Regions from separate parts of the Methylocella sp. CPCC 101449 genome, predicted to be linked through region 2. Evidence: predicted binding sites of a transcription regulator. Region 2 holds the regulator's gene; each other region holds the start of a gene.
What was found. The regulator LexA, encoded in region 2, represses DNA repair genes until DNA is damaged. The targets are predictions, from matches to a motif close to TGTTCNNNNTGTGTTCNG.
Positions count from the first base shown of each region.

Region 1: a site for LexA is predicted at 1,314-1,331, ahead of OIM99_RS05095 (PA0069 family radical SAM protein). Genes of this name have one in related genera too.
Region 3: a site for LexA is predicted at 1,837-1,854, ahead of OIM99_RS15845 (2'-5' RNA ligase family protein). Genes of this name have one in related genera too.
Region 4: a site for LexA is predicted at 2,855-2,872, ahead of recA (recombinase RecA). Genes of this name have one in related genera too.

Region 1 covers NZ_JAPDHU010000001.1:1,125,707-1,131,638, forward strand. The annotation lists gene OIM99_RS05095 (PA0069 family radical SAM protein) at 76-1,284, opposite strand; gene OIM99_RS05100 (hypothetical protein) at 1,414-1,962, shown strand; gene OIM99_RS05105 (hypothetical protein) at 1,977-2,438, shown strand; gene moaB (molybdenum cofactor biosynthesis protein B) at 2,460-3,008, opposite strand; gene OIM99_RS05115 (neutral zinc metallopeptidase) at 3,018-3,920, opposite strand; gene OIM99_RS05120 (tripartite tricarboxylate transporter substrate-binding protein) at 4,069-5,064, opposite strand; gene OIM99_RS05125 (peroxiredoxin) at 5,270-5,752, opposite strand; gene OIM99_RS05130 (protein-disulfide reductase DsbD domain-containing protein) at 5,914-5,932, opposite strand, start outside.
Region 2 covers NZ_JAPDHU010000002.1:162,109-168,040, reverse strand. The annotation lists gene chrA (chromate efflux transporter) at 1-361, opposite strand, end outside; gene OIM99_RS11405 (SLC13 family permease) at 614-2,398, shown strand; gene lexA (transcriptional repressor LexA) at 2,583-3,287, shown strand; gene OIM99_RS11395 (ComEC/Rec2 family competence protein) at 3,297-5,522, opposite strand; gene gltX (glutamate--tRNA ligase) at 5,680-5,932, shown strand, end outside.
Region 3 covers NZ_JAPDHU010000002.1:1,056,859-1,062,790, forward strand. The annotation lists gene OIM99_RS15840 (MDR family MFS transporter) at 1-899, opposite strand, end outside; gene OIM99_RS15845 (2'-5' RNA ligase family protein) at 1,182-1,793, opposite strand; gene OIM99_RS15850 (GFA family protein) at 1,896-2,279, shown strand; gene OIM99_RS15855 (hypothetical protein) at 2,289-2,924, opposite strand; gene OIM99_RS15860 (alpha/beta hydrolase) at 3,061-3,981, shown strand; gene OIM99_RS15865 (MFS transporter) at 4,032-5,222, opposite strand; gene OIM99_RS15870 (SRPBCC family protein) at 5,362-5,844, opposite strand; gene OIM99_RS15875 (metalloregulator ArsR/SmtB family transcription factor) at 5,841-5,932, opposite strand, start outside.
Region 4 covers NZ_JAPDHU010000001.1:2,107,995-2,113,926, reverse strand. The annotation lists gene OIM99_RS09795 (aromatic ring-hydroxylating dioxygenase subunit alpha) at 1-563, shown strand, start outside; gene OIM99_RS09790 (MarR family winged helix-turn-helix transcriptional regulator) at 571-1,059, opposite strand; gene OIM99_RS09785 (hypothetical protein) at 1,221-1,523, opposite strand; gene OIM99_RS09780 (hypothetical protein) at 1,602-2,084, opposite strand; gene OIM99_RS09775 (hypothetical protein) at 2,204-2,692, opposite strand; gene recA (recombinase RecA) at 2,969-4,036, shown strand; gene alaS (alanine--tRNA ligase) at 4,500-5,932, shown strand, end outside.

The sequences.
Region 1 (5,932 bases), on a different contig from region 2:
CATGCTCTCGTGCGCAGCGCTTTCTGCGCAGCGATTGCGGCTATAAAACGCCGAAGGCGGGACGAGAGGCGGGCATCACAACAGCATCAACTGTTCCGGCCCGCGCAGCGGCGGTTTGAACAGATCGCAACGCAATTTGGCGCGCGATGCATTGAGGCCGAGTTTGGCGGCGGCGATCTCGAAGCGACGACCCGTGAGCCAGGCATAGGCGCCCGTGCCTTTCATGCGCTGGCCGAAACTCGAATCATAAGCCTTGCCGCCACGCATGCCGCGCACCAGCGACATGACGTGACGATATTTCGCCGGGAAATGGGTGAGAAGCCATTCGCCGAAAATATTCTCCACTTCGAGCGGCAGGCGCAGCATCACATAGCCGGCGCTGCGCGCGCCCGCCGCCTGCACGCGATCGAGAATGGCTTCGATCTCATGATCGTTGATGGCCGGGATGATCGGCGCGACCAGAGCGGCGGTAGGAATGCCGGCGGCACTCAATTCTCTTAAAGCATCGAGCCGCTTCTGCGGCTGCGCGGCGCGCGGCTCCATCAGGCGCGACAGCTTGCCATCGAGCGACGTGACCGAAATGGCGACCTTGGCGAGGCCTTTCTCGGCCATCGGCGCGAGGATGTCGATATCGCGCGTGACCAGAGCCGATTTGGTGACGATGCCGACTGGATGATTGGCGCGCGACAGCACTTCGAGAATGGCGCGCATGTTGCGATGCTGCCGCTCGATGGGCTGATAGGGATCGGTATTGGTGCCGATGGCGATGGTTTTCGGCTGATAATTCGGCGCCGACAATTCGCGCTCCAGCGCCTGCGCCACGCCGTCCTTGACGAAGAGGCGCGTCTCGAAATCGAGCCCCGGCGACAGGCCCATATAGGCGTGGGTCGGCCGGGCGAAACAATAGACGCAGCCATGCTCGCAGCCGCGATATGGATTAATCGACCGGTCGAAGGAGAGATCCGGGGAATCGTTGCGGGTGATGACTGTGCGCGGCTTCTCGTAGGAAACCTGGGTCTGAAACGCCTCGAGCGAACCGAGACTGTCCCAGCCGTCATCCTCGGCGACACGCGCATGCGGCTCGTAGCGGCCGCTGGCATTGGTCACCGCGCCGCGACCGCGCCGACGGTCTTCCGCGACGGCGCTTTCGACGGTTTCGGTCGGCGGCGCCTGTCTTTCACCATAGCGCGCATTATTGCCAAGGCTCTGTTTTTGAGCCGATTTGGCACTCTGGGACGGGGGGACGGTCGCAGCGGTCCGCGCTGCGGTCTCGACGCTCAACATACACAGGCTCCGCAATTCGACGTCCCCGAAAGAACAAATAGAGAACATTTAGATTCGCGTCAACGAGCCTGTGGACAATCGTGTTGAGGAACCGGATTATTGCACTGCAATCTGACACCTAAGGACCGTATGTTTTCTGTCATCGTTACGACATGCGATCCGGCTGTTCACGGTTCGGCCTCGCCCGAAGCCGTCGCCCGGACTTTGGCGGCCCTGGTGCCAGGCGCCATTTCGGGCATCGTCCGCGACGTGGTGATGGCCGCCACGGGCCAATCCGCTGAGGACGTCAAGGATCTGGCGCGCATCGCCGACCACGCCGGCTGTGAATTTATCGTGACCGAGAAGTGGCTGGACGCCGTGCAAGGCGCGTTGAAAATAGCCCGCGAACAGCGCGTGCTCGCCTTGCAGGCAGGCTTTGCGCCGGAAAGCGGCTTTTATGACGAACTCTCGGACCTAGCCTGGGAAACATCCTTGCGCCCGACCCGCCTCCTGGAGCGGCCGGCGACAACCCTGCACCGCACCCTGCCCTTTCTGGCGCCGCTCGCCGGAATCGTGGCAGAAAGGGACAGGTTGATGCAGACCAGCGGTTCGAAGGCCAGCGTCGCGAGTTTCAGCGCCTGGGCGCGGCAAGTGGGACCGAAACGGACCATGCGCACCAGGGCAAGGCGTGTCGACTGAGAATGAGGGGATCCATGTCGTTGAAGTTGATCTTCACTGCCGCTCTTTGCGCCGCTTTGTTTACCGGCGGCGGCAGCGCCTTGGCGCAAAGTTCTCCCAAAACGTCGCCCGCCACCGCGAAGCCCGCGGCAACACCAGCGCCCGCGAGCGCGCCTATCGATTGCCCGGCGCAAGGCGCCGACGCCATCGAGAAGACCTTGCTGGCGGCACCGACCTGCGGCGCCTCGGTGCGCTTGCTGAAAGCCTGCGCCTTCGGCTCAAGTGCCGATGTGCAATTGGCGCAGAAGGTCGTCAACAAATGCGAGGCACGGTTCAGCCGCCGCATCAGCAAACAGCGCTATCGCGCCTATCGCGCGGCGCAGGCGCGTTGCAACGCGCGCTATGGCAAGATGCAGGGCACGATGTATCAGTCGCTCGCCGCGATCTGCCGGGCGGAAGCCGCCGCGCGCACGGCGCGGGTGGCGCGCCGGCGCTAAAAATCCGTCGCGTTTGGAGCTTTAACTCTTACCTCTGCGCAGATGCTCGTCGAGACGCGGCATGATCTCGACGAAGTTGCACGGCATGTAGCGGTAGTCGAGCTGATGCACGAGAATGCCGTCCCAGGCATCCTTGCAGGCGCCCGGCGAACCGGGCAGGACGAAGATGAAGGTCGCGCCCGCGACACCAGCGGTGGCCCGCGACTGCACCGTCGACGTACCAATTTTGTCGTAGGAAATGCGATGGAAGACGGTCGAGAAACCGTCCATCCGCTTTTCAAATAATGGCTCAAGCGCTTCCGGCGTCACGTCGCGGCCGGTGAAGCCGGTGCCGCCGGTGGCGATCACCACATCGATAGCCGGATCGGCGATCCAGGCGCGGACGCGGGCACGAATCTTTTCGACGTCATCGGGAACGATTGCCCGATCGGCCAGTTCATGCCCGGCCTGGGCGATGCGAGCGGCCAAGGTGTCGCCCGATTTGTCATCGGCCAGAACGCGCGTGTCCGACACGGTCAAAACCGCGATCTTCAGCGCCACGAAAGGCCTTTTATCATCGAGGCCCGGCATGAGGCGCTCTCAACGCGCGAAGGTGTTGCAGGAATCGACCGAGCCGCTTTGCAGGCCGTTCTGCAGCCAGCGCACGCGCTGTTCCGACGAGCCGTGGGTGAAGCTGTCGGGCACGACGCGGCCGCGGCCGGCCTGTTGCAGACGGTCGTCACCGATGGCGGTCGCCGTATTGATCGCCTTCTGGATATCGCCGTCTTCGAGAATCTTCCATTTCTGATTGGCGTGATAGGCCCACACGCCGGCCAAGCAATCGGCCATCAGTTCGACGCGCACCGAAAGACCATTGGCTTCCGCCTGGCTCGAGGCACGCTGCTGCGCCTGCTGCACGCGCGGCAGAATGCCGAGCAGGTTTTCGATGTGATGGCCCATCTCGTGCGAGATGACATAGGCATAGGCGAAATCGCCGCCGCCACCGAGCTTGCGCTTCATGTCGTTGAAGAACGACGTGTCGAGATACATTTTCTGATCGATCGGGCAATAGAACGGGCCCATCGCCGATTGCGCGGCGCCGCAGGCCGAGCGCGTCTGACCATCGAAGATCACCAGCGATGCGGGCTTGAACTGAATGCCCTTCTGCTGCGGCAGAACCTCTTTCCACACGTCCTCGTTCATCGCGACGACGGCGGAGACGAAACGGCCCATCTGATCGGTCGGCGGACCGGACTGACGCTGGCTCTGCTGCTGCGGCTGGCTGTAGCCGCCGCCGGTGGTGCGGCTGAACATTTCAGCGCCGCCGATGAGAATGCGGGGGTCGATGCCGACAGCCCAGCCGATCAGGCCGAGAATGATGATGGTGCCGATGCCGAGACCGCCGCCACCGCCAGGAATCGGCAGGCCGAAACCGCCGCCTCCACCGCCGTCGCCACGGCGGTCATCGATATTGTCGGACTGGCGAAAATCTTCCCAACGCATGACCGGCATCTCCAGGCCGGCAACGGCCGGCACGCCCCTCAAGGGGCGGCCTTTATTTAACAGCCTGGCGGGCGAATTTACAGAGCGGAAAATTCGCCAGCCAGATCAGAGCGTTCCCGTCAGGCTCTTGCCGGCGAGAATCACAGGCTTATTCCGGCTGAATGCCGCTCGCCTTCACCGGCACCGCCCATTTGACGATGTCGTCCTTAACGAACTGGGCGAGATAGGCGGGCGTGCGCCGCCCCGGCACGACGATGGTGGCGCCGAGGGTTTCGAGTTTCGCCTTCACGTCGGGCGTCTCCATGGCCTTGATCATCGCCGCATTCATTTTCTCGACGATGACCGGCGACGTGCCTTTCGGGAAGAACAGGCCTGCCCAGGTGTCGGCCTCCGTATTGGGGAAGCCGCTTTCCTTGGCGGTCGGCAAATTCGGCAGAACCGACGACCGCGTGCCCGACAGAGTGGCGATGGCTTTCACCGTGCCGGCATCGATCTGCGGCTTCGCGGTGACGACGATCTCGCAGAGATAATCGATGCGGCCGGCAATCAAATCCTGCATGGCCGGCGCGGTGCCGCGATAGGGCACGTGCTGGATGTTGACGCCGATGGCGTTGTTGAGCAGCGCGCAGCCCAGATGCGTGGCCGAGCCGGTGCCCGCCGAACCGTAGTTCATCTTGGCGGCATTGGCCTTGGCATAGGCGGCGAAATCCTTCAGCGAATCGGCCGGCAGATCCTTGCGGGTGATCAGCACCAGCGGAATTTCGGCGATGAGGCCGACGGGCGCGAAATCGGTGGCGGAATTGTAGAGCGGCGCCTTGTAGAGATTTTGCGAATGGGTGTGCGTGGCGATCGTGCCGAGGATCGCGCTATAGCCATCGGGCTTTGCGCGCGCGACGGACTGGCCGCCGACCATGCCGCCGGCACCGGGCACGTTCTCGACATAGACCTGCTGACCGAGAAGCTGGCCCATCCGCTCGGCCATGACGCGGCCGAACACGTCGATCGGGCCGCCGGCGGCGGCGGCGACGACGACTTTCACCGGCTGTTGCGGCCAAGAATTCGCGGTTGCGCTCGGCGCTTCCTGCGCCATCACCGCCGAACTCAGCATGCATGCGGCCGCAGCCGTCGACACCATACGCATCATGAACGATTTCCCGTGATTTTTTTGATTGCTCCCGCAAGCAAGGCGCTTGCCATCACGTTAACCGTCCGCGATCCAGGCACGGTGTCAAGCCACGCCCGGATCATAGATCTAAAGCTACAGCTTATAAATCGAGCTTATGGCGTTTTGCGTTTGACGAAATCGCCAAGCAAAATTGCGTTTCTGTCGAAACGCAATTTGCTCCAGATTAGAGCTGCTTGAGCATGTTGTCGGCGCCGGAAGCCTCCGCGCCAGCGCCTTCTTCAATGTTCAGCGTGCGCACGACACCGTCATCGACCAACATGGAATAGCGGCGCGAACGCACGCCCAGGCCGCGCTCGGTGAGATCGAGCTCGAGACCGATATCCTTGGCGAATTTGCCGCTGCCGTCAGCGAGAAATTCGATCTTGCCCTTGGCGCCGGATTGCTCGGCCCAAGCGCCCATCACGAAAGCGTCGTTGACGGAGACGACGGCGATGGAATCGACGCCCTTGCCCTTGATGGCATCGGCCTTGTCGCGGAAGCCCGGCAGGTGGTTGTTGCTGCAAGTCGGCGTGAAGGCGCCCGGCACGGCGAAAAGAACGACCTTCTTGCCCTTGAAAATGTCGTCGGTGGTCTTGGGCTTGGGCCCTTCCGCGGTCATGACCGTGAACGTCGCGTTCGGCAGATGGTCGCCTACTTTAATCATCATACTCTCCCTATTCGGGTTTTTCAGCCGGGACTGAGGGTTTAAGGCCAGGGCCAGGCCATCTTCTATAGCGTTTTGCAGTTTGATGGAAACATCAAACGCCACAAAGACGCGTCAAAACAAATATCCTAGGCAAATCGCGTTTCGTTCGAAACACGATTTGCCTAAGGGGTAGAAGCGGCG
Region 2 (5,932 bases):
GGCCTGTGAAAGACGCGGCACCAAGCGCGAAGGCGAAGAGGAGGATGGCCGACGGCATGGTGAAAGCAAACCAAGCCGCCAGCCCGCCCAGCAGCCCATTGCCGCGCAGGACACCGAGAGAAAAACCAACCTGGCTCGACGCGGGCCCCGGCAGAAACTGGCAAAGCGCGACCAGATCGGCATAGGCGGCCTCATCGATCCAACGGCGGCGCACGACGATCTCGTCTCGGAAATAGCCCAAGTGAGCGATGGGGCCGCCGAACGACGTCAACCCAAGTTTCAGGAACGAAAAAAAAACCTCGCCGACCGAGCCCTGCGCCGCCAACGTCCCCTTCGTTGTCGAATCAACCCGGTCAGCCATCAAAAGAATCTCCGTTCGCCGTGGAGGCTATAAGCCCCGGCGGAACCTTCTGCATGGGGATTTTATTGCCACTGTGACACTTCTCGAAACGTCGGGATACGATTGCCGCACCGCTTCTTCATGATAAACCTTTTGCTTGATTCATTGTCAGAAAGGCGGGTCATTCGCCGCCCGTCCTCCGCCGATATTTGATGTGTTGAAATCAACGACCCGCGAACGCGGGCGACACCGTTGCTCCCGGAGTTTTTGCAGATGACGCAGCCTCAATGGTTATCGGTGGGTCTCATCATCGTAATGATGGGGGCGTTTCTGTGGGGCCGGCTGCGCTATGACGTGGTGGCACTGCTAGCCCTGCTGGCGGGCCTTGCTCTCGGCATTATTCCGCTGAAAGAGGCTTTCACGGGCTTCTCCGACGATATCGTCATCATCGTCGGCAGCGCTTTGATCTTGAGCGGCGCGGTCGCCCGCTCGCGTCTGATCGAGCGGGCCATGTCGGGGCTCTCCCCCGCACAGAGCTCGACGCAGGTGCAGGTCTTCGTGCTGGTGATCAGCGTCGCCGTCCTCTCCGCCTTCATCAAGAATATCGGCGCTCTGGCGATGATGCTGCCGATCGCCTATCAGCTCGCGCGCAAGGGCGGGAAATCCCCGTCTGTCTTCCTGATGCCGATGGCCTTCGGCTCGCTGCTCGGCGGCATCGTCACTTTGGTGGGCACGTCGCCGAACGTGATCGTCTCGCGCGTTCGCGGCGAATTGACAGGCACGCCGTTCAGCATGTTCGACTTCACGCCCGTCGGCATCGTCATCGCCGTTGCCGGCTGTGCCTTCCTGGCCGTGGGCTATCGTCTGCTGCCGCGCGATCGCCGTGGCGCCACCTCCCTAGAAGCAGCCCTCGATATCGAGGATTATGTCACCGAGGCTCGCGTCGCGGATGGCTCCAAACTGAAAGACAAGACCGTCGCCGATCTGCGCAATCTCGGCGGCGGCGAAGTGGAAATCGTCACGATCCTGCGCGCCAAACGCCAGATCGCCGCGCCTCTGCCCGATGCCCGGTTGAAGGTCGACGACATCCTGCTTCTGCGCGGCGAAGGCGACGCGCTCGAAAAGGTCGTCGCCGAAGGCGGGCTCGATCTGGTCGGCCGGGACCACAAGGAACGCGTGCCTGGCAATGGCGAAACGCCTGTTGAGCGGGTCAGCGAGGCGGTGATCGCGCCGGGCTCGCTGCTTATCGATCAGACGGCGGCGGAGCTTAATCTCTACACCCATCATGGCGTCAATCTGCTGGCCATCAGCCGCGCCGGCGAACGCCTGTCGGAACGGCTGCGTGACGTGCGGCTGCGCTCCGGCGACGTGGTGCTGGTCCAGGGCGGCGAAGACGTGCTGCCTGAGCGCATGGTGGAACTTGGACTGTTGCCGCTGGCCGATCGGCCCGTCGCGCTGGGCAGCACGCGCCGCGCCCTTGTGACGGGCGGCGTGCTGGCCCTCACCATCGCGGCGCTGGCGTTCAGCCTGGCGCCGGTGCCGGTCGTATTTTTCGCCGCGGCGGTTCTGCTCGTCGCATTCAAGGCCCTGCCGCTGCGCGAGGCCTATAGCAATGTCGATGCGCCGATCTTGCTGATGCTCGCGGCCCTCATCCCTGTCAGCGACTCCTTGCGCTCGACCGGCGCGACCGAGGTTTTCGCCACATGGCTGGCATCGGTCGGCAGCGGCCTTCCCGGCTGGGCCTCCCTTGGGCTCATCCTCGTTGCCGCCATGGCCGTGACGCCCTTCCTCAACAACGCGGCGACGGTTCTGGTGATGGCGCCGATCGGCGCTGGCTTCGCCACCCAACTGGGCTATAAGCCGGATGCCTTCCTGATGGCGGTGGCGATCGGTGCGGCTTGCGATTTCCTCACGCCCATCGGCCACCAGTGCAACACGCTGGTGATGGGTCCCGGCGGCTATAAATTTACCGACTATGCCCGCCTTGGTGCGCCGCTTTCCCTGCTGGTCATTGCGATCGGCGTGCCGGCAATCCTGATTTTCTGGCCGCTGCGCTGAGGCTTCCGGCCTTTCCGACCGCCCCTCTTGCGGAACACATCGCGAACGATTATCGTTTGTTCATGGTTTGTTTATCGATTCGCCACAGGGTGGTGCGCCCGATGAGGGGCGAATCGGCAGAGCGGCTTTCAAAGCGCCTTGGCTTGCGGCGTGAGCCCAGCGTGCGTGGGCGGAGAGGAACATTATGCTGACGAAGAAGCAGAGCGAACTCCTGCGCTTCATCAACGAACGGCTCAAGGAAGCCGGCGTACCCCCGTCCTTCGACGAGATGAAGGATGCGCTCGACTTGCGTTCGAAGTCGGGCATTCATCGCCTGATCATGGCGCTGGAGGAGCGTGGCTTCATCCGCCGCCTGCCCAATCGCGCCCGTGCGCTCGAAGTGCTGAAACTGCCGGAAGCCTCCGTGCCGGTCGGTCCGCGCGGCGGCCGCTTCTCCCCGGCTGTGATCGAAGGCAACCTCGGCAAGGTCCGGGCGCCCGTCACTCCCGTTTCCGATGATTTCGTGCCGCCGATTTCGATCCCCGTCATGGGCCGCATTGCTGCCGGTACGCCGATCTCGGCGATCCAGTCGCGCAGTCACACCATTTCCGTGCCGCCGGATTTTCTTTCCACGGGCGACCACTTCGCCCTGGAAGTGCGCGGCGACTCGATGATCGAGGCCGGCATTCTCGACACCGACACGGTGATCATCCGCAAGCAGGATACCGCCGATTCCGGCGACATCGTCGTGGCCTTGATCGACGACGAGGAAGCAACGTTGAAGCGGCTGCGCCGGCGCGGCGCCTCGATCGCGCTCGAAGCGGCCAATCCAGCCTATGAAACCCGGATTTTCGGCCCCGACCGGGTCCGTATCCAAGGGAAGCTGGTGAGCCTGATCCGCCGCTACTGAACGGCAGGCTCATTGCGGCTCGTCGGTCTCCTCCTGCGGAGATGAAGCCGCGACGGGCGGATCGTTCTGCGCGAGAATGCGGGGTGCCGGCGACCATGGCCGATCGAGCTGTGGGGCGCGGGCGCTGCGCAAGGATGCCTTACCATCGCCGGAAAAGCGAAATTCGCTGGCGCCATATTTCAACAGATGTTCGCCATCGACGATGAGCGATGGCCCCGTGCAGGTACCGTTGAGCCAAAAGCGTGTGACGACGATATCGGCACGCGGGCAGTCCTCGGCGACATTGCGAGGATCGAGGATGAGGACGATGACGCGACCGTCCCGCAATGTACCCGTGCAACCACCGACATCGCACAGACCATTGCCCTGCAAGGCCGCATCGCGCGCCGGACGCGCATCGGCATCGGCGGTCAGCCATTGCGACACGCCGAAGAAATTGCCGCGCGCATTCAGGACAGCGAGGCGGCCGTCGGCCACGCGATAAGCCAGGGTGCCGCCTTGTCTGTCGATCATCAGGTCTGGGCGCGCGCCTGTCAGCGCCAAAGCCACACCGGCCACGGCAAACGGCACGCCCAGCCAGCGCAGCGGTGTCTGCCATAAGGTGATCCACAACAGACCGAGCGTCATCAGCAGCAGAGCGCCGGCGCCAAAAGCCGGGATCATGCGCGTCGAGCCCGCCAGGCCCGCGACCCATTCGGCGACGACCATCATGCCGCTCACGCCCAGCCCCATGACCCACCAGCAGGGACCGTCGAGCCCAAAAGCCGAGGCGAGCAACCCCAGCGCCCCGAACGGCATGACGACAAATTCAACCAAGGGGATCGCCAAAACGTTGCCGATAAGCCCGTAGCTGGAAATCCTGTGGAAGTGAAAAGTCGCATAAGGATCGGTGGCGAGCGAGGCGATCAAGGTCGTCACGACAGCAGCCCACACCATGAATCCTGCGCGGTTCAACAGTCCCGGCGGTCCATCATGTTTCATGCCGAAGAAGCCGGCGGCGCCGCGCTTTTCAAACGCGGCGATCATTGCCGCCACCGCCGCAAAGGACATCTGGAAAGAGGGACCGAGCACGGTGACCGGCTCGCGCAGCATGACGACCAAAGCGGCGATGGCGAGATTGCGCATCGAGAACGCCGGCCGGCCAAACAGCACGGCACCCAGCATGATCAGCACCATGACCAGCGCCCGCTCCGTCGCCACTTCCGAGCCGGAGAAGACATCGTAGGCGACCGCGCCGATCATGGCGAAGGCCGCCGCCCATCGCTTGATCGGCTGGGTCAGCGCCATCGTCGGCGACAAGGCCAGCAGCGCACGCAAAATCCACAGCATCAGCCCCGCCGCTAGCACCATGTGCAGGCCGGAAATCGAGACGACGTGATAAATGCCCGCCGCCCGCAGCGCCTCGTTGGTGGCCTCCGGGATCAGCCCACGCTTGCCAGTGACGAGTGCTGCGGCAACGGCACCATTAGCGCCGCCGATGGCCGTGGCGATCCGCGCGGTCAGGGCATTGCGGCCACGATCGACCCACGCGTTGAAGCGCGCCACCCAAGGCACATCGAGCGCCGCCACCGTCAGCGGCCGCGACACCCCGTTGCCCACCGCGCCGATCCGCTGGAACCAGGCATCGCGGGCAAAATCATAGCCGCCCGGCTCCGAGGCCCGGGGCGGCGGCAGCAGCCGTGCGGTCAGGCCGATAGAAGCGCCGGAGGTAAAATCAGGCCGGCCACGCAGGATGATGCGCACCCGCTGCGGCCGCGCCGCCTCGGCCAGCCCTTCGGCGCTCGCCAGGCGCAACACCAGCCGTGCCGACCCCTCACGCAAATCCATGGTCTCGACGAAGCCTGTGACCTTGCCGCTCCAGGGCCGTTCGATGACCGGCGCCGCCACCCAGAGCGTGCGCAGCGCCGCGACCGAGAAACCGGCGAAGAGAAAGGCCAGAGCCACGGCGGCGCGATAGGCCGCGAGACGCTCGCGACACAGCGCCCACACCGCCAGGCCGATGCAAACCACGGTGGCGAAAAGCGGCGCCGGCAGCCAAGGTTCCCGCTCGGCAGCGAAATAGAGCACGACGCCGGCTCCGAAAGCCACGGCGGCCCACGGAAACAGCCGCCGCCCAGCCACTTCCTCGGCGAACCAGGCGGAGAGCCGTGTCGACAGCCAAGCTGGGCTCGACGCGATGCGCCCGGCGCGCGCGCCGGCCGTATCCGCAATGGCAATGGTGCCAGCCCTCGGCATCTCGTCTCAGCCCCTGTCCCCAATCCCTTTCCCCTGGACCATTGCACAGTTTAAACGCCCCGCCGTCTACCTCCCGCCGCAAGTTGTGTGATAGATGCCCGCATTTGGCGGCGGACGAGATGTCCCCGCGCCCGATCAGAAGCATACGAGTACAGCCATGTCCGATCCCGTCGTCACCCGGTTCGCCCCCTCCCCGACCGGCTTCCTCCACATCGGCGGAGCGCGCACGGCTTTGTTCAATTGGCTCTTTGCGCGCCATTTCGGCGGCAAGATGCTGCTGCGGATCGAAGATACGGATCGCGAACGTTCGACCGAGGCGGCCATCACGGCCATTATCGACGGCCTGTCCTGGCTTGGTCTTTCTTGGGACGGCGACGTGATCTATCAGTTCGCGCGCGCCAACCGCCACG
Region 3 (5,932 bases), 890 kb from region 2:
ATCGGCACGTAAACGGCAATGGCCAGACTGCCGCCCATGCCGAAGAAACAAGCCAGGGTAGCCGCCGCGACGATGGGGTTGCGCAGCACTTCGAGCGGGATCAACGGCTCTTCCACCCGATTAAGCCAGAACACGAACAGCAGCCAGAGAATGAACGACGCGCCGAGCAGAGATAGAATGACAGGCGAAAGCCATGGATAAATGCCGCCGCCCCAGGTCAGCGCCAGCATCAAGGTCGTCGTGGCGGCGAGCGTCAGCAGGCCGCCGACGAAATCGAGACGATGGCGATGCGTCGGCACCGCCAGCTTCTTCAGCGGTCCGGCCAGAATGAACAGAGCGCCGATGCCAAGGGGAATATTGACCCAGAAGATCAGCGACCAATGCCAGCGCTCGGCGAAGAAACCGCCGAGCAGCGGTCCGGCCAGGCTGGCAATCGCCCAGGTCGCCGAAATATAGCCGGCATAAGCGGCCCGTTCGCGCGGCGGCACCGTATCGCCGATGACCGTTTGCGCCAGAACGAGCAAGCCACCACCGCCCAGCCCCTGCACGGCGCGGCCGACGATCAGAGTGAGCATGGTCGGCGATAGCGCCGAGATCACCGAACCCAGGAGAAAGATGACGACCGCGGCGGCGATCACCGGCCGCCGGCCGTAGCTGTCGGAAATCTTGCCATAGAGCGGCGCCGAAGCGGTGGCGGTCAACAGATAGGCCGTGATGATCCAGGGCAGATATTCGCTATCGCCAAGCGCGCTGCCAATGGTCGGCATGGCTGGCGTGACGATGGTCTGATCGATCGCCGCCAACAGCATGACGACGAGAACGCCGATCACGATTGCCTGTTTTTCGCTACGGCCGAGCCTCTCGTCCGGGCGAAGGTCGTTATTGTCTTGAACGTTCATAGGGTCAGCTTTGACAAGAGAAGCGGATGCATCGGCATAAGCGATGCCCTGTCCTGGATCCGCTCTATAGCGTTTTGCAGTTTGACGTAGTCAAACGTCACAAAGACGCGTCAAAAGCATGGGCAAAATCGCATTTCTTCGAAATGCGATTTGCTCGGGTCGAGAATGCTTCCTCTTGGAAGCGGCCGGGCTAACCATCCGACCAGCTCTCGTTTCGGGCCGCTCCTTCTATCCCTGGGCTTGTCACGAGGTCAATGCCAAGGCGATGCTAAAGGCCGGCGTTTAACCCGTGAAATTTGCGGATGCCATCAAAGGCCAACGCTCAAGCAGATGATAAGTGCCAAGCCGACCGAGCCAGCGCTCGTTGTGAACGAGGCAGAACTCTTTCACCACGAAACGGATCGGCTCGATCGCGCGCAGGCGAACCATCCCAGGGCCATAGGACAAGGTCATATGGGGCAAAAAAGCACCAGAAGTTTGCAACTTCAGCCCGTTTTCAGTCATGGCTAAACCAAGCTGACGTTGCAAATCAGATAGTAGCTGACCTTCAGCTCGTAGAACGAGTGGGTGCCAATTTGGGCGCCCTTCATGAAATGTCTCGATGGCTGATAGGCTCACTTCAAATGGAGGAATGGCTATCCTATTGCCGGCCCGTTGCGCGGCATAAAGGAACTTGCTCCGCACCCGTCTATAGTCGGCTATGTGTTGTAAAGAGATATGCAGCCGTTCGGTCAGCAACGGCGATCCAATCAAGCGATGCGTTTTCCGAAAAAGCCGTCCGAACTCTTCCGCTTTAACTGCTGTTTCAGCGTCAGGAAATAACGCATAGAAAATGCGGTCAGGACGACTCGGCCGGCCCGGAAAGTCCCAATAAAAATCGAACGCATCCTGCATGACGCTAACTCCACGCCGCGTGCAGGTCCCCTTAAACCCAGATTAGAACAAAACAGGAACATAACGCAAGTCGTTCCCGCTCAGCAGTGCTAAACTCCCGCCATGGCGATTCACTCTGGCTCCTGTCACTGCGGCGCGGTTCGCTTCGAGGTCGAGGCTAAAATCGATCATGTACGCGCCTGCGATTGCTCGATCTGCCGGCGGCGGGGCGCGCTGACGTTTCGCGTGCCCGAGACGGCACTGCGCCTGTTGACGCCGCGCGAGAACATGACGGTCTATCGGTGGGGAAGCGAAACGGCGGAAGACTATTTCTGCAAGACGTGCGGCATCCTGCCGTTCCGCAAACCGAGCGCACCGACTGCGGCCGAACGAGCGGCAAGCGTCGAACCATTCAAAGGCTGGGCAATCAACGTGCGCTGCCTGGACGATGTCGATCTGGAAAGCCTGCCGCGCGTCAAAATCGCAGGCAGCAAGCTCGTCCTCTGAAGACGGCGCTCAAGCCACTTTGCGCGTCAGCTTACAGTTGAACTCGCGCTCGATATAGATTTCGACGAAGCCCGGCAGCCAGCCCTGGCGCACCATATCCTTGAACGGCTCGGTATAGCGCTCGTCATATTTCTCGGTGAGAACGACGATGCGCCAGAGATTCAGCGGATCGTTATCGTCGCCGGCAGCGGCATGTTCGACATGAAAGAGAGGCTGAAAGTCGCCCGCCTTTAAAGGCTGGCCAGCCTCATCGGGAAACTGCGCGCGGCCCATGAAGAAAATTCGCTGCGTCTCGTTGTCGATCAGCACCTCTTCCAGCACCGTGCCGCGCACGTTCGGATCGATCCAGCCGACCTGTTCGGAAGAGCGGAAGAACCGTTCGGCTCCATCAGCCAATTGATGCCGGCCCCAGGATTTCCCCGTCGACACCACATAAGGAATGAAGCTTGCGGGGTCCCAGGCTTTCCGGCACTCCATGTCCCAGAGCTTGGCGCGCGACATCCGCGCTGGCGGCGTCACCGTATATTTCTCGCGCAGCTTGCTGTTGACCGCGACCGCCGGCAGCTCGAAGCGGCTGTGGCTGGGGTCATTCCACGCCGCCTCGAATTCGTCGGCAACCGCTTTGAACGAGACATCGGAGCCCATGTGCCCTCTCCTTAAGTCTATAACCGCAAAGTCTATGAGTAACTATCTTGAGATTAAGATAATTGACCTTAAGATAAAAGAGTCAAGACCGTTGGCGATCAATAATCGCTTGGTCCGACATCTCAGGGAGGCTTTCATGTTCAGATCGTGGCGCATTTTGCCCCTGGCTGTTGCCATCGTCGCTTCCGCTTACACCGTTGCAGCACGAGCGCAATCGACTATCACCACCCGCAACGACATCACCTTCGCCGAACATGATCAGGTGAAACTCGTCGGCGATCTCTATATGCCGCAAGGCGTTCAGAAAGCGCCGATCCTGATCGCCGTTCATGGCGGCGGCTGGCAGGTCGGCGACCGTAAAATCTATCAAAATCTTGGCCCTTATCTGGCAAAGAACGGTTATGCGGTCTTCGCCATCGAATACCGGCTCAACAAGCCGCAAGCGCGGAGCTATCCCGGCGCGATCTACGACACCAAGGCCGCCATTCAATATGTCCGCGCCAATGCTGCAAGCCTCGGCATCGATCCCGACCGCATCGGCCTGATCGGCGACAGCGCCGGCGGCCATCTGTCAGCTCTCGTCGCGCTAGCCGGCGAGGAGCCGCTCTACTCCACTGACTATCGCTCCGATCCGAACGCCAGCGTTTCAGCCAAGGTCAAAGCGGTCGTAGGCTTCTATGGTGTCTATGACATGCAGGCGCAGTGGCAGCATGACCTCGTCACCCGCCCGCGCGACAATATCGCCGAAAAATTTCTCGGCGCCGCGCCCTATGCCAACCGAAAAGTCTACTTCGACTCCTCGCCCATCAACTATGCCATGGTCGACAAGAACGGCGTCCGCTTCCTGCTGATCCACGGCACCGACGACGATATCGTCGATCCCGCCACCCAATCGACGGCTTTTCTCTTGGCGCTGAAACAAGCCGGCTTCTACGTCCGCACCGTGGTCGTCCCCGGGGCCGGCCATTTCTTCGTCACCGATCCCGTCGATGACACCAGTTTCGGCGGCTTCGCCGGACCGAAGATCGTCCGCTTCCTCGCCGAGATAAACTTCTAAGTGTTGGCGTCATCCCGGATCGCATGCGGCGCCGGGATGACGCGGACTTCTCACGCCGGCTGCAATTGCCGCCGCACGATCGGCGGAAAAGCCAGCCCAATCCCCACGGCTCCCAATCCGACCAGAGCGGAGCCGATGTAGAGCCACATATAGCTGGCGTAAGTATCGAAGATGAGGCCGCCAGCCACCGGACCAAACGCCATCCCGATGCTCGACAACAGAGTCGCCGCGCCAAATACCGTACCGATGATCTGCTGGCCGAAATATTCCCGCGCCAGCACCGCATAGAGCGGCATCACCCCGCCGTAGATCGTGCCGAAAACCGCGGCGAGCAGATAGAATTCGCCAAGCCGGCTGACGAACAGATAGGCGGCGATGGCGACGGCCTGAAGTGTGAGCCCGGTCAACAGCACGCGTTTGACACCCACCCGATCGGCCAGCACGCCGAACAGGACGCGTCCAAACAGACCAGCAAGCCCTTCCACACTGTAGATGCTGACAGCCGCCATCGGCGCGATGCCGCAGAGCGTCGCATAACTGATCATGTGGAAGATCGGCCCCGCATGAGCGGCACAACAGGCAAAGAACGTCAGCCCCAAGACCCAGAATTGTTGCGAACGCAGGGCGTCTTTCACCGACATGCCGGTGCTAACCGCCTGAGGCCCGCCCGAAGCCGCAACGGCTGGCGGTCGACGCACCAGAGAAGCGGCCGGAATTAAAAGCACCCAGGCCACCACGCCGATGACGAACATCGCCGTGCGCCAGTCGTAAGCCGAGATGAGCCAGCGCGCGAAGGGCGAGATCGTCATCGGTGCCACGCCCATGCCGGCCGAGACGAGCGAAACCGCCAGGCTGCGATTGGTCTCGAACCAGCCGGTGGTGGTGGCGATCATCGGCGCGAAGAAGGCACTGGCGGCGGCCCCGACCAGAATGCCGTAGATCAACTGGAACGTGGTCAGCGTTTCCGCCCGGCTCGCCAGAACCAGCGCCAGGCCGAGCAGGACCGCGCCGCTCAGCACCACGATACGCGGACCGAACCGATCGGTCATCGCACCCCAGGCGAAGCCGCCAAAGCCCATGACCAGGAAATTCAACGTCATGGCGCTCGATATGCCGGCCCGCGACCAATGGGTGTCGGTTGCAACCGGTTCAAGAAAAATGGCCAGCGAAAACATCGCGCCCAGCGCGACACAGGTCATCAGCGCGCCCGCGCCGACGATCACCCAACGATAAGAGCTCATGTCCGGCTATCCTCAGGTTCTGAAGAGACTAAACCAAGGACGCGCCAACCTAGGCCATTCCGACATGGGGCGAGAAATTATTCGCAACCATCATCGGCCGCGGGTCAGGAGGTCTCCTGATACCCGCGACCGGAAACGATCAGTGCGTCGCCTTGATATGGGCCACCATCTGATCGACCACCGTCGACCAGCCATCGTAAAAGCCCATGTCCTCATGGGTTTTGCGGCTGGCGGCGTCGCCGTGGACGGCAATCGCCGTGTAACGCGTGCCCTTGCCGTTCGGCTCAAGAAACAGACCGGCCGTGAAGAAAGGCTTAGGCGCAGGACGGAAGCCGGGCAGCAGCGTATCGGTGAAAATCAGTCGCTTCATCGGCACGATCTCCAGATAGCAGCCGAGGTTCGGAAACTCCTGCCCCTCGGGCGAACGCATCACCGAGCGAAAGCCACCGCCGACTCGTAGATCGATTTCGCATTCCGTGACCGTCCACGGTTTTGGAACGAACCAGTGCTTGATGCTTTCCGGATCCGTCCAGGCTTGCCAGACCCATTCGACGGGCACGTCGATCTCCCGTTCCAATACAAGATCCAGCGTCGGATCAGGCTTTCCCAAAGGCAGCATCATTCAGGCTTCTCCTTCTTTTTGAGTGACAAAAGGTAAGCGTCGAGGCGATTGAGCCGGCCCTCCCACATGGAGCGTTGGCGGCTGAGCC
Region 4 (5,932 bases), on a different contig from region 2:
CACCAGGCGAACTCGTCACCAACAATCTCCTTGATCTCTCCCATGTCGCCTTTGTCCATGCGCGCACCATCGCCTTCGCGCAAAACCGCCTGGCCGAAGACCCGTTGGTCGTCGAAGCTTTTGCCGATCGCGTGCGCTGCACGCGCATTTTCAAGGATGTCGAGCCGCCGCCGGCGCACCGCATCTGGCGTGACTTCAAGGGCCTCGTCGATCGCAGCTCTATCTCCGAATGGCAGCCGCCCGGCAATGTGCTGATCCTCGTGCGCAATGAAGATGCGGACGGCGCGCTCGATCTGCGCTTCGATCATTTCATCACGCCGGAGAGCGCGACGAGCCATCACTATTTCGTCGCCATCTCGCGCAACTTCCTCATCGACGATGCCGAACTCACCCAAAAGCTCGATGCGGAAAACGCCAAAGTGCATGATGAGGATCGCGATATGGTCGAAGCGCAGCACAAGACCATTCTGGCCTTTCCCGAGATGCGCGACATGAACCTGCGCCAGGATCAGGCCATCGCCCGCGCGCAGGCGATCATGGCCGAACGGCACAAATCAAACTGATGGCGGATTAATCGGCCGAGGAGGCGCGCCGCCTGCGCACCGTCTTCGCCTTGCCGGCATCGGTGGGAAGCTGCGCTTCGAGATTGCCGATGATCTGGCCCAGCACGTCGAAACAGGTGTCGAGATCTTTCTCGGACACGCCGACAGCCAAGCTCGCATTATTGGCATCGAGCCAGTCCTTCACCTTCGGATTGAGCCGCTTCGCCCGCACGGTGAGATGAAGGGTCTGCTTGCGGCCGTCGCTCTTGTCCTGCCGCCGCTCGATGAAGCCCTCGCTCTCCATCCGCTTGACGATCTCGGCCATCGAGCCCTGCTCGACGGCAGCAAGCCGGCTCAGCTCCATCTGCGTCAGCCCGTCGCTTTCCGACAGCCACAGCAGCACCGGCACGAAGGCCGGCTGCATGCCCTTCATATCGAGCTGCGCCCGCATGACCTTATGCATGAGCCGGGCGGCCTGATTGACGACGAAGCCGAGCGAGCGAGTGCGGGCGTACATGTTTCCCACCATGGAAAGAACGGTCAGACTCAAGACTAAAAGAAGCAACTGGATATCATATGATCGGGCTGTGCGGATTGAAGATTAAGCGAGACGTCTTTCTCGGTGGGACACGACAGGCGCCCTTTCTCTTGGCTTCAGCCAACGCCGCCTAATCGCGCTTATCGGAGCGGCCCATTGAATGCGCCGGTTAGCCATATAACAACACCAAACACGCAAGCGATGATCAATCCAGTGATGAAACCATTGCGATTGACGAAGGTAACAATGTGATCAAAGAAGGTCGCCGTGCTCGGCGGGCGCATCTTTAAAATGTTTGCCACACTCACAACGGCATACATCGCAAGGATCAGAGCCGCAAACGGGCGTGGCACCGATTGCATTTCAAAGAACACCACGAGTACAACGATCCCAATGAAGAGCATCAGGTAGGGACGCCCGGCGATATATTTCAACAAAGCCATACCAAGCCTCGATGCGATCAACAGGGACTGCGTCTTTCTTTGCCTGCGTCGATGGCGATCACGTGGCCTGCAAACGTTTCACTGCTTTTCTTCCGATCGCCGCCGGAACAAACGGACAAATCTCCAAATTCCAAGCAAGATGAAAAGAAGCAACAAACCAAAGGTGAACAAGAACTCAATGGGATGGTCCCGGAACATCACTTCAATGTGGCCCCCACGACCAAGTTCACCAATCACTCCACGCTCGGCTGCGCTTAGAAGATAGTAGATACCAAAACCGATAATCGCGAAGTCCATTCCCCAATCTACAACCGCGTTGAGCCGAGGAAATCGCTTGGCGATGTAGTGCTGATTGAACGCGACGAGATCGGCGTTATCGAGCTTCGCAACACGAGCCCCAACGATACAGCCCACAAGGACGAGCCCCCATGCGCCCCATATGATGGCCGTTCCCATGGTCGAGGCCGGCAGCATTTGCGTAACGGCAAAGAAGACAGGCGCACCAAAGACGATCCAGAGCAGAGCCGGACGGCCTGTGAGGTACTTAAGCAGTGCTCGCATCCAAGCAATCCAGCCAAGTCTGGAACAGTGAAGATCCTCGGCCCTCAATCTAGCGCCATGCCCCGATTTGCCTAAGACCGAGTTACCATTGGTCCGCAGAAGCGGTCGCAAAATTTGACCTATCTTTCATCGACGGATCGCCGGATCGCATTGTCGAGCGGCGGCCGATTGGCAAGACGCTGCTCGGCACGACGCTGCTGCCAATACCCCCAGATCAATAAAGCCACAAAGGGCAGGCCCAGGATTCCCACCATCGTCCAAGGGTCGAGATAGACGATCGCAAGGCCTATCAGAACCAGAGCAAAGGCGCTTCCGACCACTTCGGCTAAGAGATGAGCGAAGGAGCGCTTGGAATTTGTTCGACTTGGCCCTGTAGCGTGTGGTGCCCGTTGCTGCTTCTCCCGCCACCAGTTCCAGACGATGAGGACCACCACTCCGCTCAAATACAAGGCAGTGCTGAAACCGCTCGCGAAAATCCGGTCGCCAAAAATCACCGGCGGGAAAAAAATGATGGCCGGCAGCCAAGGACGTTTAAGGCAATACCAGAGCGCGTCCTGCAGCAGAGACTTGAACAGCCAGTCGAAGAGCTTGAAGCCAGTTTCATCCACGAGAGCAACCTCGGTTCACGACCTAATGTGGGTGACGTCTCGCGCACATGCCAGCCAAGCAAGAAGACGTGCCTAACAGAGCCTTGCAATGATCCCGAATGATGAATGCTCACCAGCTAAGTCTTAACCATATCCTGACACTTCCTGTCAGGAGCAAGTGGCAGGAACAAAAAAAGAACTTGCGAGTGAGAACAAACAGCGTACACTCTCCTCCACAGACAAAGAAACGCCCGCCGTTGCGCTGTTTGCCGGCATCGTGCCAGAAGGAGCAGACCCTTGAGCCAAGCCAATCTCCGCCTCGTGGAAGGTAGTTCCGTGGACAAAACTAAGGCGCTGGACGCCGCCCTCTCCCAAATCGAGCGCGCCTTCGGCAAAGGCTCCATCATGCGGATGGGCAAGAACCAGCAGGCGGTCGAAATCGAGACCGTGCCGACCGGTTCGCTCGGCCTCGACGTGGCGCTCGGCGTCGGCGGCCTGCCGCGCGGCCGCATCGTCGAAATCTATGGTCCGGAATCGTCCGGCAAGACCACCCTCACCCTGCATGTCATCGCCGAGGCGCAGAAGCGCGGAGGCGTCTGCGCCTTCGTCGACGCCGAACATGCGCTCGACCCAGTCTATGCCCGTAAGCTCGGCGTGCAGCTCGACGATCTCCTGATTTCCCAGCCCGACACCGGCGAACAGGCGCTCGAAATCACCGACACCCTGGTGCGCTCCGGCGCCATCGACGTCCTCGTCATCGATTCGGTGGCGGCCCTGACGCCGCGCGCCGAAATCGAAGGCGAAATGGGCGAGGTACAGCCCGGCCTGCAGGCGCGCCTGATGAGCCAGGCGCTGCGCAAGCTCACCGGCTCGATCTCGCGTTCCAAGACCATGGTCATTTTCATCAACCAGATCCGCATGAAGATCGGTGTGATGTACGGCAGCCCGGAAACGACCACCGGTGGTAACGCTTTGAAATTCTACGCTTCGGTGCGCCTCGATATCCGCCGCATCGGCGCCATCAAGGACCGCGAAGAGGTCATCGGCAACTCGACCCGTGTCAAAGTGGTCAAGAACAAGGTCGCCCCGCCGTTCAAACAGGTCGAATTCGACATCATGTATGGCGAAGGCATCTCGAAGAACGGCGAACTGGTCGACCTTGGCGTCAAGGCCGGCGTGGTCGAGAAATCCGGCGCCTGGTTCTCCTATGATTCCCAGCGCCTCGGCCAGGGCCGCGAGAACGCCAAAACCTTCCTGAAGGACAATCCCGATGTCGCCAACCGCATCGAGGCCGCCATTCGGGCAAATGCCGGTCTGATCGCCGAGCAGATCGACGCTGGCCCTGCCGAGGAAGACGACGAATAAGGCAAAGATCCCTCTTTGCGCTGAATACGGGCGCGGGCAGGGTCGCATCGAAAACGTGAAGCAGTGCCGCCAACACGTTTTCGCATCGGTTTTGTGGAACGGTCCCCTCTACAGGCCCCTCCCTGTCCCACCCGTCTTGCGAAACGGGAGCGCGTCGCCGGAGCGTATGTCCGGCGTGCTCCCGTTTCGCCCCCCCTTTTTTAGCCCCTCGGCCTTTTTGCCTGCTCACGGGCGCTGCAATCGCGGCTTTTCTGAAAGCCATCGGGTCCAGCCTTCCCCGGCAAACAGCCCCGAAACAGCGGCCTTTTCATTTTCCTCCAAACCACGCTAGAACGGGCCGCTTCCGGCGGTGCCAGGCTCCGCCAAGCACCCCTGCGACCATGATCAGCGCAAGCCCGCCCGGCATGCCGCCTGCTTGGGGCCGCAGCCAATTGCAACGACGGGTGAGGTTTAGTTTCCCAAGATGAGCGGCGTTAACGAAATCCGGTCGACCTTCCTCGACTACTTCGCCAAGAATGGTCACGAGATCGTTCCGTCGTCGTCGCTCGTGCCGCGCAACGACCCGACCTTGATGTTCACCAATGCCGGCATGGTGCAGTTCAAGAACGTCTTCACCGGCGTCGAGAAGCGGCCCTACAACCGCGCCACCAGCAGTCAGAAGGTCGTGCGCGCCGGCGGCAAGCACAACGACCTCGACAATGTCGGCTATACGGCGCGCCACCACACCTTCTTTGAAATGCTCGGCAATTTCTCTTTTGGCGACTATTTCAAGGAACACGCCATCGAATTGGCGTGGAAGCTGATCACGAAAGAATTCGGCCTCGACAAGAGCCGCCTGCTCGTCACCGTCTATCACACCGACGACGAGGCCCATGCGCTGTGGCGCAAGATCGCCGGCTTCTCCGACGATCGCATCATCCGCATCCCGACCAGCGACAATTTCTGGCAGATGGGCGACACCGGCCCCTGCGGTCCGTGTTCGGAAATCTTCTACGACCAGGGCCCGGCCCTGCAAGGTGGACCACCGGGTTCGCCCGATGAGGACGGCGACCGCTTCCTCGAATTCTGGAACCTGGTGTTCATGCAGTACGACCAGATCGCGCCCGGCGATCGCGTGCCGCTGCCCCGCCCCTCGATCGACACCGGCATGGGCCTCGAGCGCATCGCCGCGATCTTGCAAGGCGTCCATTCCAACTACGACATCGACCTGATGCGGGCGCTGATTCGCGCCGTCGCCGATGCGACGGGCGTCGATCCCGATGGTCCGCAGCAGGCGAGCCACCGCGTCATCGCCGACCATCTGCGGGCGTCCTCCTTCCTCGTCGCCGACGGCGTCACCCCGTCGAACGAAGGCCGCGGCTATGTGCTGCGCCGGATCATGCGCCGCGCCATGCGCCATGCCCAATTGCTCGGCGCCAAGGAGCCGCTGATGTGGCGCCTCGTGCCGGAACTGGTGCGCGAAATGGGCCGCGCCTATCCGGAACTGGTGCGCGCCGAAGCGCTGATCACCGAAACGCTGCGCACTGAGGAAACCCGCTTCCGCACCACCTTGGCGCGCGGCCTCGCCATTCTCGACGATGAGACCAAGACGCTCGTTGCCGGCGCCAGCCTCTCGGGCGAAACCGCCTTCAAGCTCTATGACACCTACGGCTTCCCGCTCGATCTGACCCAGGACGCGCTGCGCGCCCGCGGCATCAGCGTCGATCTGCCCGCTTTCGACACGGCGATGGAGCGCCAGCGCGCCGAAGCGCGCAAGGCCTGGGCCGGGTCCGGCGAAGCCGCCACCGAAACCATCTGGTTCGCCATCAAGGATCGCATCGGCGCCACCGAATTTTTGGGCTACGAGACCGAAGCGGCCGAAGGCATCATCAAGGCCATCGTGCGCGACGGCAAGGA